DNA from 2 places in the Microterricola gilva genome. Region 2 is predicted to be linked to the other one. Evidence: predicted binding sites of a transcription regulator. Region 2 holds the regulator's gene; the other holds the start of a gene.

Region 1 (7,263 bases), 800 kb from region 2:
CGGTCGCCTCGTCACCGACGAGAGCAGCGATGGCAGCGCCTTCGAAGGCGGTCTTGCCGGCCTGGATGAGGGCAACGCCACCACCGGCGACGATGCCTTCTTCGACGGCAGCCTTGGCGTTGCGCACTGCATCCTCGATGCGGTGCTTGCGCTCCTTGAGCTCAACCTCCGTTGCGGCACCGGCCTTGATGACTGCAACGCCACCGGCCAGCTTGGCCAGGCGCTCCTGCAGCTTCTCGCGGTCGTAGTCGCTGTCGGTGTTCTCGATCTCGGCGCGGATCTGTGCAACGCGTCCGGCGATCGCCTCGACGTCGCCAGCACCCTCGACGATGGTGGTCTCGTCCTTGGTGATGACAACCTTGCGGGCCTTGCCCAGCAGGTCGAGGGTGGCGTTCTCGAGCTTGAGACCGACCTCCTCGGAGATGACCTGACCACCGGTGAGGATGGCGATGTCCTGAAGCTGAGCCTTGCGACGGTCACCGAAGCCGGGAGCCTTGACGGCAACCGACTTGAAGATGCCGCGGATCTTGTTCACAACGAGCGTGGCCAGAGCCTCGCCGTCGACGTCCTCGGCGATGATGAGGAGCTGCTTGCCGGTCTGGATGACCTTGTCGACGATCGGCAGCAGGTCCTTGATGTTGCTGACCTTGCCGTTGACGATCAGGATGTAGGGGTCTTCGAAGACCGCTTCCTGCCGGTCGGGGTCGGTCACGAAGTATGCCGACAGGAAGCCCTTGTCGAAGCGCATGCCCTCGGTGAGCTCGAGCTCGGTGCCGAAGGTGTTCGACTCCTCGACGGTGACAACACCCTCCTTGCCGACCTTGTCGATCGCCTCGGCGATGATGGCGCCGATCTCGGCGTCTCCGGCGGAGATCGATGCGGTAGCGGCGATCTCTTCCTTGGTCTCGACCTCTTTGGCGTTGACGACGAGCTCGGCGATGACCGCTGCGGTCGCCTTCTCGATGCCGCGCTTCAGGCTGATGGGGTCGGCGCCGGCCGCGACGTTGCGCAGGCCTTCGCGAACCAGGGCCTGTGCGAGCACGGTGGCGGTGGTGGTACCGTCGCCGGCGACGTCATCGGTCTTCTTGGCGACCTCCTTGACGAGCTCCGCACCGATCTTCTCGTACGGGTCGTCGAGCTCGATCTCCTTGGCGATGGAGACACCGTCGTTGGTGATCGTGGGGGCGCCCCACTTCTTCTCCAGAACGACGTTGCGGCCGCGCGGGCCGAGGGTCACCTTGACGGTGTCGGCCAGAATGTTGAGGCCACGCTCAAGGCCGCGACGGGCCTCTTCGTTGAAAGCAATGATCTTTGCCATGTGTGATTCTCGTCCCTTCCCGGACGTTCCCAAGACTTTGGTATTAGCACTCAGATGATGCGAGTGCTAAAACAATTCTGGCACTCGGATGCCGAGAGTGCAAGCGAGCGCAGGGCCCTCTCAGGCAGCGCGCCGCCGCCGTCACGGAATGATCTCGACGCTGCCGCTGCTCGGCACCAATTCGACCCAGCTGTTGCCCGCCGCGAGGGTGATCGGCGTGCCGATGTCGCTGACCAGCCGGATGCTCCCCGCCGCGGAATCCTTGCTCCACATGCCGTGCACCGTCTTGCCTCCCGTCGACACCCAGGCCTCCCCCGTGCCGATCATCAGTGTGCGCGGGATGTCTTCGTAGCTGTAGTCGTCGATCTCGACCAACAGGGTGACGACATTGCTCGCGCGCAACTGTGCACCGGCGGCGTCCAGATCCGGAGCGCCCTCCTGGGAGCGCAGCCACGTTGCACTCCCGGCATCCCAACCCCAACTCGGCCACCGCGAGTCGGAGAAGCGCTGCTGCACGACCGAGTTGGGCGTGCCCTCGACCAGGGCCGTCGGCACCGAGGCGCCCTCCGCGTAGCTGAACTGTGCTGCCGGAGCCGGAAGATCGGTGTGGCGGCCGACGAGCTCGCCTGCGCGCACGATCACGTCGTGCGGCGACTCGTGCAAGTCGTCCCGATAGAACAGCCCGGAGTCGTCGAAGTCGAAGACGGCGTTGACGACGGGCGCGGCCATCATCATGTCGACGAACACCTCCTGCCCGCCGGAGTATGCGATGATCCCGCCGAACGGTGTGACGATGTCCGGGTCCATCGGCCGCACCGATCGAACGGGGCCGACCTCCTCCGGCAGATCGGAGTGCCAGATCGCGAGGTAACGGGTGAGCCCGCCCTCCACGAGTTCCTCGAACACGATGTCGGTGCGCTCCAAGCCCACCTGGGGCCTGGCACCCTCGTGGTTGTCGATCTTGGCGGCCAGCGATGGTCGGTCGAGGCCGCCGCTCGGCGCAACGGTTCCGCGCAGCGGCGCGAGCACGGGAGGCGGGGTGGGGGTTGCGGATGCCGTCGGCGTCGGCCGCGGCGTCTTGCGCGGCGTGCCGGCCGGCTCCTCGGCGGCGCAGGCCGCCGTCGCGAGCAGCAGCCCGAGTGTCAGTGTGGCCACTGCTGCGCGTCGCAGCGGCATCCGGAATGGACGCGTTCGAGAAGGCTTGGCGATGCTCACCCTGCACACACTAAGGCTGCGCGGAGCACTCGGACAGGCACGCCGCGTCCGGTGTGTCGCTACTCGCCTTCCGGGACGGGGAAGGTGGAACCGATGACGACGACCAGCGACGCCTGGCCGAGGTCGACGAAATCCTGGGAGAGGGCGATTCCGGCTCCGGGCACCGAGGCTGCGGCACCGAGCGCCGCGCCCTCGAGAGCCGGGTCGCTGTAGTAGACGGTGGAGTCGACGACGTCTTCCGTTGCGGCGTTGGAGCGCGTGGTGACGTTCCAACCGGCAGCTGCGAGCGTGTCGCCGACGGCGGCGGCCAGTCCGGCAGTCGGGGTGCCGTTCAACACCGTGACCGCGAGTGAGGGGTCAACGGTTGGCTCGACGACCGGTGCGGCCGTCTCGCTCGGCGGGGCGGATGCCGACGGCGTTGAGCCTCCCGCACCTCCGGCCCCCAGGGCGAGCTTGTCGTTCAGCACGAAGAGGGCACCGACGCCGACGCCGACGAGCACGAGGGTTGCCAGAGCCGCCCAGGCGAAGCCGATCCAGCCCCGCCCACGCTTGCGCGGCACGCGGTGGGCGCCGACCCGCTCAAGGTCGCTGGGAATCTCGTCGAAGCGATCGGGGTGAAACGAAGTTGCCATAGTGGGTCTGCCTGGCCTGATCTCTCTGGGCTATTGCTCTGGGCTATTGCTCTGGGCGATGTGCTGTCTGGACTGCTGCGGTGTCGTGCGGTGGTCTGCGCCGCTGCCTGGCGACCGGCGGTGCTGCTGCCATCGCCGTGCGGGCTACGCGGTGTCTCCGACGCGCTTCGACTCTGAACAGTATCCCTGATCAACCCGATGGCAGCTCACAGCGAGCTCTGCCCGCCGAGCGAGCGCCGCGCCCTGGCCTCGGCCCGCGCCTCGCGCATGCGCAGCAGCCGCTTGACCAGCATCGGGTCGTGCACCAGTGCGGCTGGCCGGTCGATGACGGCGCTGAGCAGCTGGTAATACCGTGGTGCAGACAGGCCGAGCTCGGAGCGGATGGCCTGCTCCTTGGCTCCCGCGTGTTTGAACCACTGGCTCTCGAACGTCAGGATGGCGAGCTCACGTTCACTCAGCGATCCGAGCGGCGCGTCAGACTCGTGCACCGAGCCGTCACCCTCGGAATCGTTCGCGTGATCCATCAACGAACTCCTTCCCGGCCGAGACCACCGCCCGGTCGATCATGGCGGCGATGTGGCTCATCATAGGCACTCGGGATCTGATCCGCAGCGACACTTCCGGGCAGTTCACTTTTCGGAATGCGCTGTGTTCCCGGTGCGTTGCAGCTGATGCGACTATCAGCCTGGCTGTTTAGGATTGCCGAGGCCGGCTTTCGGAATACCGAGGCCGCCCGCACGAACTGAGGAGAATCGTCATGAGCTATGAAGTGAACAAGACTGACGAGGAGTGGCGCGCGGGGCTCGATGACGACAGCTTCGCCGTGCTGCGACAGGCCGCGACGGAGCGCCCGTGGACGGGTGAGCTTCTCGACGAGGAACGCGCAGGCATCTACAACTGCGGCGCATGCAACGCCGAGCTGTTCCGCAGCGGAACCAAGTTCGACTCCGGCTGCGGTTGGCCGAGCTTCTACGAGTCGGTGCGCCCGGAGGCCGTCGAGCTCATCGAGGACAACAGCCTGGGCATGACGCGCACCGAGGTGCGCTGCGCCCGCTGTGGCTCCCACCTCGGCCATGTCTTCCCCGACGGTTTCGGCACGCCGACCGGCGACCGTTACTGCATGAACTCGCTCGCGCTCACCTTCTCCGCGGATGACGCATCCGCCGGCGCCGCCGCCGACGCCACCCCGAGTGAGTAGGCCGGCCATGGCGCGCACGAACTCGTCGATTCCCAAGGACGCCTCCCCCGCCTACAAGGCGGTCGCGACGCGCCGCTCCCACTCCAAGGTGACCGATCGGGCGCCGGATGCCCGCGAGCTCGAGTCACTGGTGGCCGCGGCCGGGCGTGTCGCCGACCATGGCTCGCTACACCCGTGGCGCCTCATCGCGCTACGCGGCGACGCGCGCTCCCGGCTCGGGGTCGCCCTGGCCAAGGCGGCGAAGCTGAAGGGCTCCGACGCCGCGTCACTCGCCGCGAAGCCCCTGCGCGCCCCGCTGCTCGTCGCCGTGGTCTTCCGGCCGGAGAAGAGCCAGAAGGTGGCCGATTGGGAACAGGAGGCCGTGGCATCCGGTGTCGCGCACATGCTCAGCCTGCTCCTGCATGATGCCGGGTGGGGCGTGATCTGGCGCACAGGGCCATACACGCGTGCCAAGAAGGTCGCGAAGATGCACGGGCTGCAGAAGGGCGAGAAGCTGCTCGGCTGGCTCTACGTCGGCGGGATTCCGGCGCGCAGCGGCAGCTCCCACACCAAGACGGTGCGCGCAGACAAGTACCTGACCACGCTCGACTAGGAGCGCTGCAGCGCGCTCAGCCGGCGCGGCGGGCGCCCCACACGCTGTTCGGCCAACCACTGGCGACGATGACGGCGATGAGCGCGAGGGTTGTGCCGGCGATCGTCGAGAACGCGACGGCCTGCGCCGAGAACAGCGCGTCGATCGCCAGTGCCGCCACAAGCTGCCCGGAGACCGTGGCGAGCCCGAGCAAGAGCACACCGGTCACGCGCACCAGTGCGGCCTGCATGGCAATGAAGATGCAGCCGATCGCGCCGCCGACGTAGAGCCAGGGCTCGCTCGGAAAGGCACTCGGCCAGCCGATGACGCTGTTGCGCACCACCGCGATCGCGACGAGGGCGGCGCTTCCGACGACGAAGTTGATCAGGGTTGCGCTCTGCGCGCTGCGGGCCGCTGCGCGCACGCGGCCGTTCACCGCTGACTGCCAGCCGACGAAGACGCCGGCGATGAGAGGCAGCACAAGCATCCAGACGGGCACCTCGCCACCGAGTTGCGCAGAGACGGCCCAGCCGACGGCAACGAGCGCGAGGGTCGCACCGAGAACCCGGCTCAGGGTGAGGGGTCGACGACCGCCGGGGGCGAGGCCGATCCGGTCGAGAATGAGGCCGCTGACGGTCTGCCCCGCGACGACGGCGACCGTGAACAGTGCGACGCCGAGCACGGCCGCGGTGAGCCCCTGAGCTGCAACGAGCAGCGCACCACCGAGGCCGCCGAGCAGCATCCACGGCCGCAGTTCTCGCTGACCGTGCTCATCCGGGCGCAGCGCACGCCGCACGCGGCCAAGGCCCACTCGACCTGGGTGCCAGAAGCAGAGCACGACGAGCAGGATCACCAGCCCAGAGCCGAATGAGATCGCCGCAGCCGTGAATCCGTCGTCCAGTCGGCGACCGAGTTCGCCATTGATGCGCGACTGCACAGCGACGAGCGCCCCGCAGGCCACGCCAATGACGAGGGCCAGCCACGTCGGAAAGTGCCGGTGCACCTCGGGAGTCGAATCGCTTGGTGTGCCGGATGCCGCAGGCACAGGTGTCCGCTCAGAACTCATCGTTCCAGCCTAGGCCGCGGCCGCCCACGACGGAGCCGCGCGGCGGCCCGGATCGAGGTGGGAAAAGTGTGGGGCCGGCTGCGGGACTTGAACCCGCAACCCCCGCTTTACAAGAGCGGTGCGCTACCAATTGCGCCAAGCCGGCATGAGACGGTGCTCCAGATGGAACATGACTCGCGACTAACAATAACCGCTCGCCGCTCCCCGTGAAAATTCACGGAGGGCGACGAGCGGTCGATGTGTGCGAAAGCCCGGTGTCAGCTCGTCGGAGCCGGCGTGGGGGTCGGGGTCGACGTCGAGTAGGTCTGCCCCGTCGCCTGCTGCACGAACGCCGCGAACTCCTTGGGATCTTCGAGCGAGCCGACGTACTGCTTGCCGTTGACGAGAACCGTCGGGGTGCCGGAGACCTTCTCAAGCTCGGTGTTTGGCAGCGGGCCGACGAGGGCGCGGTCGGTGGCGTTGAGCACCCAACCCTTGAACTGATCGTCGTCGATGCAGGTGTTGATCTTGCTGAGGTTGGAAACCCCGGCATCCTTGATCCGCTGCTTGATCTCGTCGTTGTTCAGCGCCGCGGTGTTCTCCTGCGGCTGGTCGATGAACATCGCGGAGTTGAAGACGAAGAAGTCGTCAGGCGAGTAGTTCGCAACACAGGCGGCGGCGTTGGCGGCACGGAGCGAGTACTTGGTTCCGGCGGACTTGCTCGTCTGCGTTGCCAGCGGGTGCACCTCGAGGGTCGCGGCGCCCGACTCCAGCCAGCCCTGGATCTGCTCGCTGTTGGTGCGCTCGAAGTCACCGCAGAATGGGCAGAGGTAGTCGACCCAGACGCGGATGTCGGCGACAGCGCCGCTCTCGTCCGGCTGCGACGGAATGGGCTTCGCGTCGGCCGCCAGTGCCGGCGTCCGCACCGCGACGAGACCCTCGCCGATCAAGATGCCGTCGCTGGCCATGTTCGCGGGGCCGGGGCCCTCAGGCCGGAAGCTGTTGACGACGATGAGCGAGATGACCGCGATGACGGCGACGATGCCGACCGCGATTCCGCTCTGGAGGAGCACCTTGTTGCGGCGATCCTTCTTCTTCTGCTGCACGCGCAGTTCGCGAGCCTTCTCGCGCGCGGCTTCACGACGCTGGTTTTTCGTGGGCCGGGGCTCGGGGGATGCGCCGATGGTCATGTGTTTAGTACTCCGAATATCGAGGGGCGCGCAATTCATGCAGACGCAGTCCAAATAGTAGGTCGTGTGTCTGTGAAATGGCCAAAAACACAGC
Region 2 (7,263 bases):
CGCCGTCGATGACGAGCCGCAACTCGATGTTCTGGTCAGGGGTGCTCTGTTCGGGTGTGTTCTGGTCAGCTGTGTTCTGCTCAGGACGCTTCTGCTCAGGATCCGACAAGCGAGCCCTCCTTGAATGTTCCGGCGAGCACGTGCGCGTGCACGTGGAAGATGGTCTGTCCCGCTTCCGGTCCCGTGTTGAAGATCAAGCGGAACTGGCCGGGAGTGCGGCCGGCAGGGGCCAGCTCCTCCGCCACCTGCTTGGCGACGGCGACGAGCTCGGCGAGCAGCGCTGGGTCGCCGGCAGCCAGCTCGGCGACGTCGGCGTACTGCTGTGTCTTCGTGGTCACGACGACGTGCAGCGGCGCCTGCGGCGCGATGTCGTGGAAGGCGATGACGGTGTCGGTCTCCGCGACGATGCGCGCCGGAATCTCGCGCGCGACGATGCGGCTGAAGAGGGACGGAGTCTGATCGTCGGCTGAAGTCATACGTCCATCTTAAGGCGCACTACCACCGGCCGAGTCGGGCATTCAGCACCGAGAGCGCCGCGGCGCCCGCCGTCGAGGTGCGCAGCACCGTCGGGCCGAGGCGCACGAGGGTCGCGCCTGCGGCCTGCAGACGCTCCAGTTCGTGCGGGGCGATGCCACCTTCCGGTCCAACAACGAGCACGATGTCGAGCTCGTGATCGTTCGGCTCCCACTCGGTCAACGCCGTCTCGGCCGTCGGCTCGAGCACGAGCATGTGGCTGGCGGCCGCGAGGCGTTCGAGGTCCTTGCCGGAGAAGAGCGTCGTGACGTCAGGCAGCCAGGAGCGGATCGACTGCTTGCTCGCCTCGCGCACAATGCTGGCCCAGCGTTCCTGACCCTTGGCGACCTTGGCGCCCTCCCAGCGGGAGACGGAGCGGGTGGCGCTCCACGGGATCACCGCATCGACGCCGAGCTCGGTCGACGCCTGCACGGCCATCTCGTCGCGTCCACCCTTGGCCAGTGCTTGCACGAGCACGATGCGGGGGCTGGACGGCTGCACGTTCTCGATCAGTTCGGCCTGGATCCGGAGCTCGCCGGCATCCGCCGTGATGACCGGGCCCGTCACGATGAGGCCTCGCCCGTTGCCGATCGAGACCCGCTCACCGATCCGGGTGCGGTTGACCGTCACGGCGTGCTTGGCCTCCGCGCCGGTGACGCTGGCGACGCCGGAGGCCTCGACGGCCGCTGGCTCGAGGTCTTCACGCAGGTAGAGCGAGCTCACGGGTCAGCCCCGGAACTTGTCGCGCAGCTTGGCGAAGAGGCCCTGTTGGAACTGGCTGAGCGCCGGCTTGGGGTGCTTGTGCATGCCGGCGAACTGCTCGATCAGATCGCGCTCCTTGCCGTTGAGCTTGCTGGGCGTGACGACCTGGATGCCGATGCGGAGGTCGCCGCGGCCGTTGCCGCGGAGCTTGGTGACACCACGGTCCTTGATCGTGATGACCTCTGCGCTCTGTGTTCCGGGCTTGAGGTCCAGTTCGACGTCACCGTCGAGCGCGTGCAGCGTCGTTGTCGTGCCGAGGATGGCGTCGGTCATGGCCACCTCGAGCGTGGCGAGGAGGTCGTCGCCGTCACGGCTGAAGACGTCGTGGTGACGCACCTTCATCTCGAGGTAGAGGTCACCGTTCGGTCCGCCGGCCGGGCCGGCCTCTCCGCTGCCCGGCATCTGCAGGCGAACGCCCGTGTCGACGCCGGCGGGGATGTCGACCGGAACGGTGCGACGGGCGCGCACTCGGCCCTGGCCCTGGCAGGTGAGGCACGGGGTGGCGATGATCGTGCCGTAGCCGCGGCAGCTGCCGCAGGGGCTCGAGGTCATCACGTTGCCGAGCAGCGAGCGAACGGCACGCTGGATGCTGCCGGTTCCGTGGCAGATGTCGCAGGTGACCGGGCTGGTTCCCGGTGCGCAGCAGGATCCCTGGCAGGTCTCGCAGAGGATCGCGGTGTCAACCTCGATGTCGCGGTGGGTGCCGAAGATGATCTCGTCGAGGTCGACCTCGACGCGCAGCAGCGCATCCTGGCCGCGCTCACGGCGGGAGCGCGGACCGCGACGGCCACCGCCGCCACCCCCGCCGAAGAAGGTCTCGAAGATGTCGCCGAAGCCGCCGAAGTCTCCCGCGCCGCCGCCGAAGCCACCCTGGCCGCCCATGTCGTAGTTCTGGCGCTGCTTCGCGTCGCTCAGCACGTCGTAGGCGTGCGTGACCTCCTTGAAACGCTCGGAAGCCTCAGAGCTCGGGTTCACATCGGGGTGCAGTTCGCGGGCGAGGCGGCGGTACGCCTTCTTGATCTCGTCGGTGGTCGCCTCGCGCGAGACGCCGAGTACTTCGTAATGGTCAGCCACTCCGGCCGTTCCTTTCCGGCCTCGAGCATCCTGCGCGCGCAGAGCACGGCGAACTCGAGGCGATTCGTCCTACTAGTTTTCGCCCAAGAGTCTGGACAAGTACCGAGCGACCGCACGAACGGCGGCCATGTTGTTGGAGTAGTCCATCCGGAGCGGGCCGAGAACGCCCACCCGGGCGAGCTCGGATCCGGCCGAGAGGTAACTACTGCTGAGAACCGAGGTCTCGCCGAGCCCGAACGAGGCGTTCTCACGCCCGATGCTCGCTGAGACACCGTGTTGGTCTGTGGCCATCTCGCCGAACAGGCGCAACAGGACGACCTGTTCCTCGATGGCTTCCAGCACGGGGAAGATGCTGCCCGTGAAGTCTTCTTCCGTGCGCACGAGGTTGGCGGCGCCGGCCATCACCAGCTTGTCCGCGCGATTCGCGAGCACCTGCTCGACGAGCGTCTCGGCGACGACGGATGCCACGCCGGCCAGTTGCGGCGGAGCGGCATCGGCGAGGCCGCCTGCCGCGGCGGCGGCATCCGTCATGCCCAGGCCGACGAGTGTCGCGTTGATGACCGTGCGGAGATCGGCGACCGACTCCTCCGTCACCTCTGAGGTGGTGTCGACGACGCGCTGTTCGACGCGCCCGGTGTCGGTGATCAAGACGGACAGCAAACGATGGGTGCTGAGGCGCACGAGTTCGACGTGCTTGACCGTTGCGCGGGTGAGCGACGGATACTGCACGAGGGCGACCTGCTGGGTGAGCTGCGAGAGCAGCCGCACGGTGCGCGAGAGCACGTCGTCGAGGTCAGCCGACTGGCCGAGGAAGGTCTCGATGGCGTGGCGCTGGGCCGCGCTGAGCGGGCGCAGATCGCTCAGCTGGTCAACGAAGAGCCGGTATCCCTTGTCGGTCGGAATGCGACCGGACGAGGTGTGCGGAGCCGCGATCAGCTCCTCCTCTTCGAGCAGCGCCATGTCGTTGCGGATCGTGGCGGCCGACACGCCGAAGGAGTGGCGCTCGACGATCGACTTGGAGCCGACCGGCTCGCGCGATGAGACGTAATCCTGCACGATCACACGGAGAACCTCGAGGCTTCGTTCCGAAACCATGCGCACCACCTCCTCACCGCGCTGGGCCGACCAGTTCGACCACTTAGCACTCACTGCCGTTGAGTGCTAATCATATCGCGACTAGCTTGGGAATGAGCGCAATGCGCGCTGCAGAAGCACCATCGAAAGGATCGATCATGAGCGACCCATCAGCTCCGACTCCCCCGTACGATCCGACGCAGCAGCCGCCTACCCCACCGGCACCGCCGGCACCGCCGACGCAACCGGAGAATCCCTACGCGAGCACCGCGGCGCCGGGCGCGCCGCTCAGTCAGGAAGCCGACATCCAGTGGGCATCCTTCGCGCACCTCGGCGGCATCTTCAGCTTCCTGCCGTCGCTGATCATCTGGCTGATCTTCAAGGACCGCGGGCGCTTCACGAACACCGAGGCCAAGGAGGCGCTGAACTTCCAGCTGACGCTGCTCATCGCCGAGGTCGCCGCCGCGATCCTCAGCGTCATCCTGACCGTGATCACCTTCGGATTCTTTGGCTTCAACATCGGCTGGCTCATCTGGGTGGTCGGCGTCATCTTCTCGATCATCGCCTTCATGCAGGTGAAGGATGGGCGCGGCTACCGTTACCCCTTCGCCATCCGCATGATCAAATAACGGACGCGGGGTACACCCGGCCAGTACACTGGCATCACTTTCGCGAGCACATTCGCACGACTCAAGGAGCACCACTATGTCAGCCGCACCTCCTCCCCCCGCCACCCCGTACCAGGGCCAGACGCAGTTGAGCCCGGCCGACGAGAAGCTCTGGGCGACGCTGATCCACGTCGGCGGCATCTTCTTCAGCTTCGTTCCGGCGCTGGTCGGCTACCTGGTGCTCAAGGACAAGGGTCCATTCATCCGCCTGCACACGGCGACGGCGCTCAACTTCCAGATCACGATGGCGATCGCGTACGTCGTCGGCGGAATCCTGACGATCGTGTTCATCGGCTTCATCATCATCGCCGCCGTCAGCGTGCTGATCATCGTGTTCAGCATCATTGCAGCGGTCAAGGCGAACCAGGGGCTGGCCTACCAGTACCCGCTGGCGATCAAGTTCGTCAGCTAGCAGGGCCGGAAACACACAGCCGCCCGTGCCGGATCAGTACCACTGATCCGGCACGGGCGGCTCGTTCGTTAACCGAGGCGGCTAGTTGGCTCCGGCCTCGACGTAGCTGGAGTCGTTCACGCTGACCACGGTCCAGGTGCCGTTCTTGTAGGTGAGCTTGCTCACCGCTGCGTTGTCGATTCCCGTGGTCACCGAGCTGAGGTCGGCTCCCAGCGTCTCCAGAGCGGCCATGATCGTGATGCCGCTCGAGACGACCAGCACGTTCCCGCCGCCCTTCTTCGCCTGTGCCGACGCGATGTCGTTCAAAGAGGCCATCGTGCGGGTGCTGAGCTGATCGAGCGACTCGGCCGGCAACGGGCTGGTTCCGTTAGCGGTCACGATCGCGCCGAGCAACGCTCCGACGCTCTGATCTCCGCCGAGAAGCGGGCCGACCACCGTGAAGACCTCTGCCTGGGTGGCACCCTCGAACTTGCCGAATGACACCTCTCGCAGACGCTTGTCGCGCACCGGCTCGCCCTTGTACCCGAGTTCGCCGAGTGCGAGCGAGATGGTGTCGTAGTGGCGCACCATATCGGCGGAGTAGGCCGACTTGAATCTGATACCGGCCTCGGCGAGGCCCTTGCCGAGGTTCTGTGCGTCGAGTTCGCCGGCCGCGGTGAGCGGCGAGTCCGACCAGCCCTGCATGCGGTGCTGGGTGTTGAGCCAGGTCTCACCGTGGCGCGTGAGGTACACGGTGACCTCGGCGTTCTTGCCGGCATTGCTGTTAGACGAGTTGTTCGGGCTCTCCGCGGCCGCTGGGGCCGAAAAAGCTGCGAGCGAGAAGATCGTGGCGACGGTGGCGAGTCCGGCGATCGCGACACGAAATGTACGACGAGACGACATTGTCTGGTGTTCCTTTCTGAGAGAGGTGAAACAGCTCTCGCAGAGTATCTGAAAACCGAACGACGTTTGGTAACGATTCGATGGCGCGGTCGCAGAGCGCGATTGTGCCTCGGGTGGCGCGCTGCTACGCGGCGTCGTCGTCCAGGAGGCGGCGCACGACAGCATCGGCCAACAGCCGCCCGCGCAGGGTCAGTTCCACTGATCCGGCAAGGGCGGCTCGTGCGTTAATCAGTTCGTCGGCGATCAGACCGGCGACGGCCAGGCGCCCGGCGGCGCTCAGCGAGTCGACCGGGATCCCCTCACGGATGCGGGCGAGCAGCAGCACCCGCTCGAACTCGCGGGTCCCGGCATCCAGGCTCTCCCGCCCGGCGGCCGGCGAGTCGCCGGCAAGCACGCGATCCGCGTAGGCCGACGGGTGTTTGACGTTCCACCAGCGCATGCCACCGACGTGGCTGTGCGCGCCGGGGCCGATGCCCCACCAGTCGTTGCTGCGCCAGTAGGCCAGATTGTGCTGCGAACGGTGTTCGGCGCCGCGCGCCCAGTTGCTCACCTCGTACCACTCGTATCCGGCGGCGCCGAGCAGCTCGTCGGCGAGCTCGTACATGTCGGCCTGCAGGTCCTCGTCTGGCTGGGCGACCTCGCCCCGCTTGATCTGTCTGGCCAGCTTCGTGCCGTCCTCGACGATGAGCGAGTATGCGCTGATGTGGTCGGGTTGCTGGGCGATCGCGTGCTCGAGGCTGGCGCGCCAGTCGTCGAGCGACTCCCCCGGCGTTCCATAGATCAGGTCGACGCTCACGTCGAGCCCGACCTCGCGCGCCCAGGCGACGACGAGTGGGACGCGGGCAGGATCGTGGGTGCGCTCGAGGGTCGCGAGCACGTGGGGAACGGCGGACTGCATGCCGAAGGAGACGCGGGTGAAACCGGCATCCTTGAGCGTCTGCAGGTAGTCGCGATCCACGGAGTCGGGGTTCGCCTCACTGGTGACCTCGGCATCCGGGGCCAGACCGTGGTGTTCGCGCACCGCGTCGAGCATCCTGGCGAGGTGCTCCGCGGGGAGCAGGGTCGGGGTGCCGCCGCCGAAGAAGACGGTCGCGGCCGGACGCGCCGGCACGCCGGAGCGCTTGAGGATGCGTGCACTGTGCTCGACCTCGAGCACGGCCTGGCTGGCGTAGTCGCTCTGCTTGACACCGCGGAGCTCTGTGGCCGTGTAGGTGTTGAAGTCGCAGTAGCCGCAGCGCACCCGGCAGAAGGGCACGTGCAGGTAGACGCTGAAGTCGCGGTCGGCCGCGCCGTCCGCCGCGCTCGCCGGCAGCAGGCCGTCGGCTGGGGCCGGGTCGCCGAGTGGAAGTGCGCTGGCCATCCCGGCTACGCCGCGGCGGCGGGGTGCAGCGCCCGCAGGTAACGCTTCGTGTACGCGCGCTGCTGAAGCCGCAACAGCGGCGCCAGCATCCACCACCCGCGCGAGCTCGGCTTGGAGAAGCTGCGGATGACGAGCCAGACCGAGTCGTCCTCACGGTGTTCGACGAGGAACAGCTCCTCACCGCTCTCGGGGTGGCCGTCCATCGTGCCGTAGGCGAACCCAACCGACCCTGGTTCATCGATGACGAGGACGACACGTACGGGGGCCGTGACGGTCTTCCTCCACGCGGTGACCCGCAGGACGGCGGTCATTCCCGGCGTGATGTACGGCGTGCCGTCCGGGCCGAAGCGCTCGTCGCTGTGGTGCTGGGGCTGCTCGGCCAGCGGAGCCCCGTCCGCGCCGAAGAGCAGGCCGTGGTACTGCTCGCCCGTGCCCTGGTTGGTGTCGGTGACCTCGATGCCACTGCCGCGTTGCACGCCCCAGGTCATGAGGGCCGCGGATGCCGAGGCGAAGCGCTC

What was found. The regulator HrcA, encoded in region 2, represses chaperone genes, less so after heat shock. The targets are predictions, from matches to a motif close to TTNGCACTCGNNNNNNNCGAGTGCNAA.
Region 1: the regulator HrcA is predicted to act here: its motif matches at 1,362-1,388, upstream of groL (chaperonin GroEL).

What each region holds. Positions count from the first base shown of each region.
Region 1 covers NZ_SHLC01000001.1:2,663,302-2,670,564, forward strand. The annotation lists gene groL (chaperonin GroEL) at 1-1,318, opposite strand, end outside; gene EV379_RS12400 (DUF3048 domain-containing protein) at 1,460-2,473, opposite strand; gene EV379_RS12405 (LytR C-terminal domain-containing protein) at 2,593-3,165, opposite strand; gene EV379_RS12410 (DUF3263 domain-containing protein) at 3,372-3,689, opposite strand; gene msrB (peptide-methionine (R)-S-oxide reductase MsrB) at 3,923-4,363, shown strand; gene EV379_RS12420 (nitroreductase family protein) at 4,371-4,955, shown strand; gene EV379_RS12425 (DMT family transporter) at 4,972-6,000, opposite strand; tRNA gene EV379_RS12430 (tRNA-Thr) at 6,070-6,145, opposite strand; gene EV379_RS12435 (DsbA family protein) at 6,258-7,169, opposite strand.
Region 2 covers NZ_SHLC01000001.1:1,866,675-1,873,937, forward strand. The annotation lists gene EV379_RS08685 (PhoH family protein) at 1-28, opposite strand, end outside; gene EV379_RS08690 (HIT domain-containing protein) at 96-476, opposite strand; gene EV379_RS08695 (16S rRNA (uracil(1498)-N(3))-methyltransferase) at 496-1,236, opposite strand; gene dnaJ (molecular chaperone DnaJ) at 1,240-2,349, opposite strand; gene hrcA (heat-inducible transcriptional repressor HrcA) at 2,422-3,444, opposite strand; gene EV379_RS08710 (DUF4870 domain-containing protein) at 3,582-4,052, shown strand; gene EV379_RS08715 (DUF4870 domain-containing protein) at 4,129-4,503, shown strand; gene EV379_RS08720 (histidine phosphatase family protein) at 4,585-5,385, opposite strand; gene hemW (radical SAM family heme chaperone HemW) at 5,510-6,745, opposite strand; gene EV379_RS08730 (DUF1990 family protein) at 6,751-7,263, opposite strand, start outside.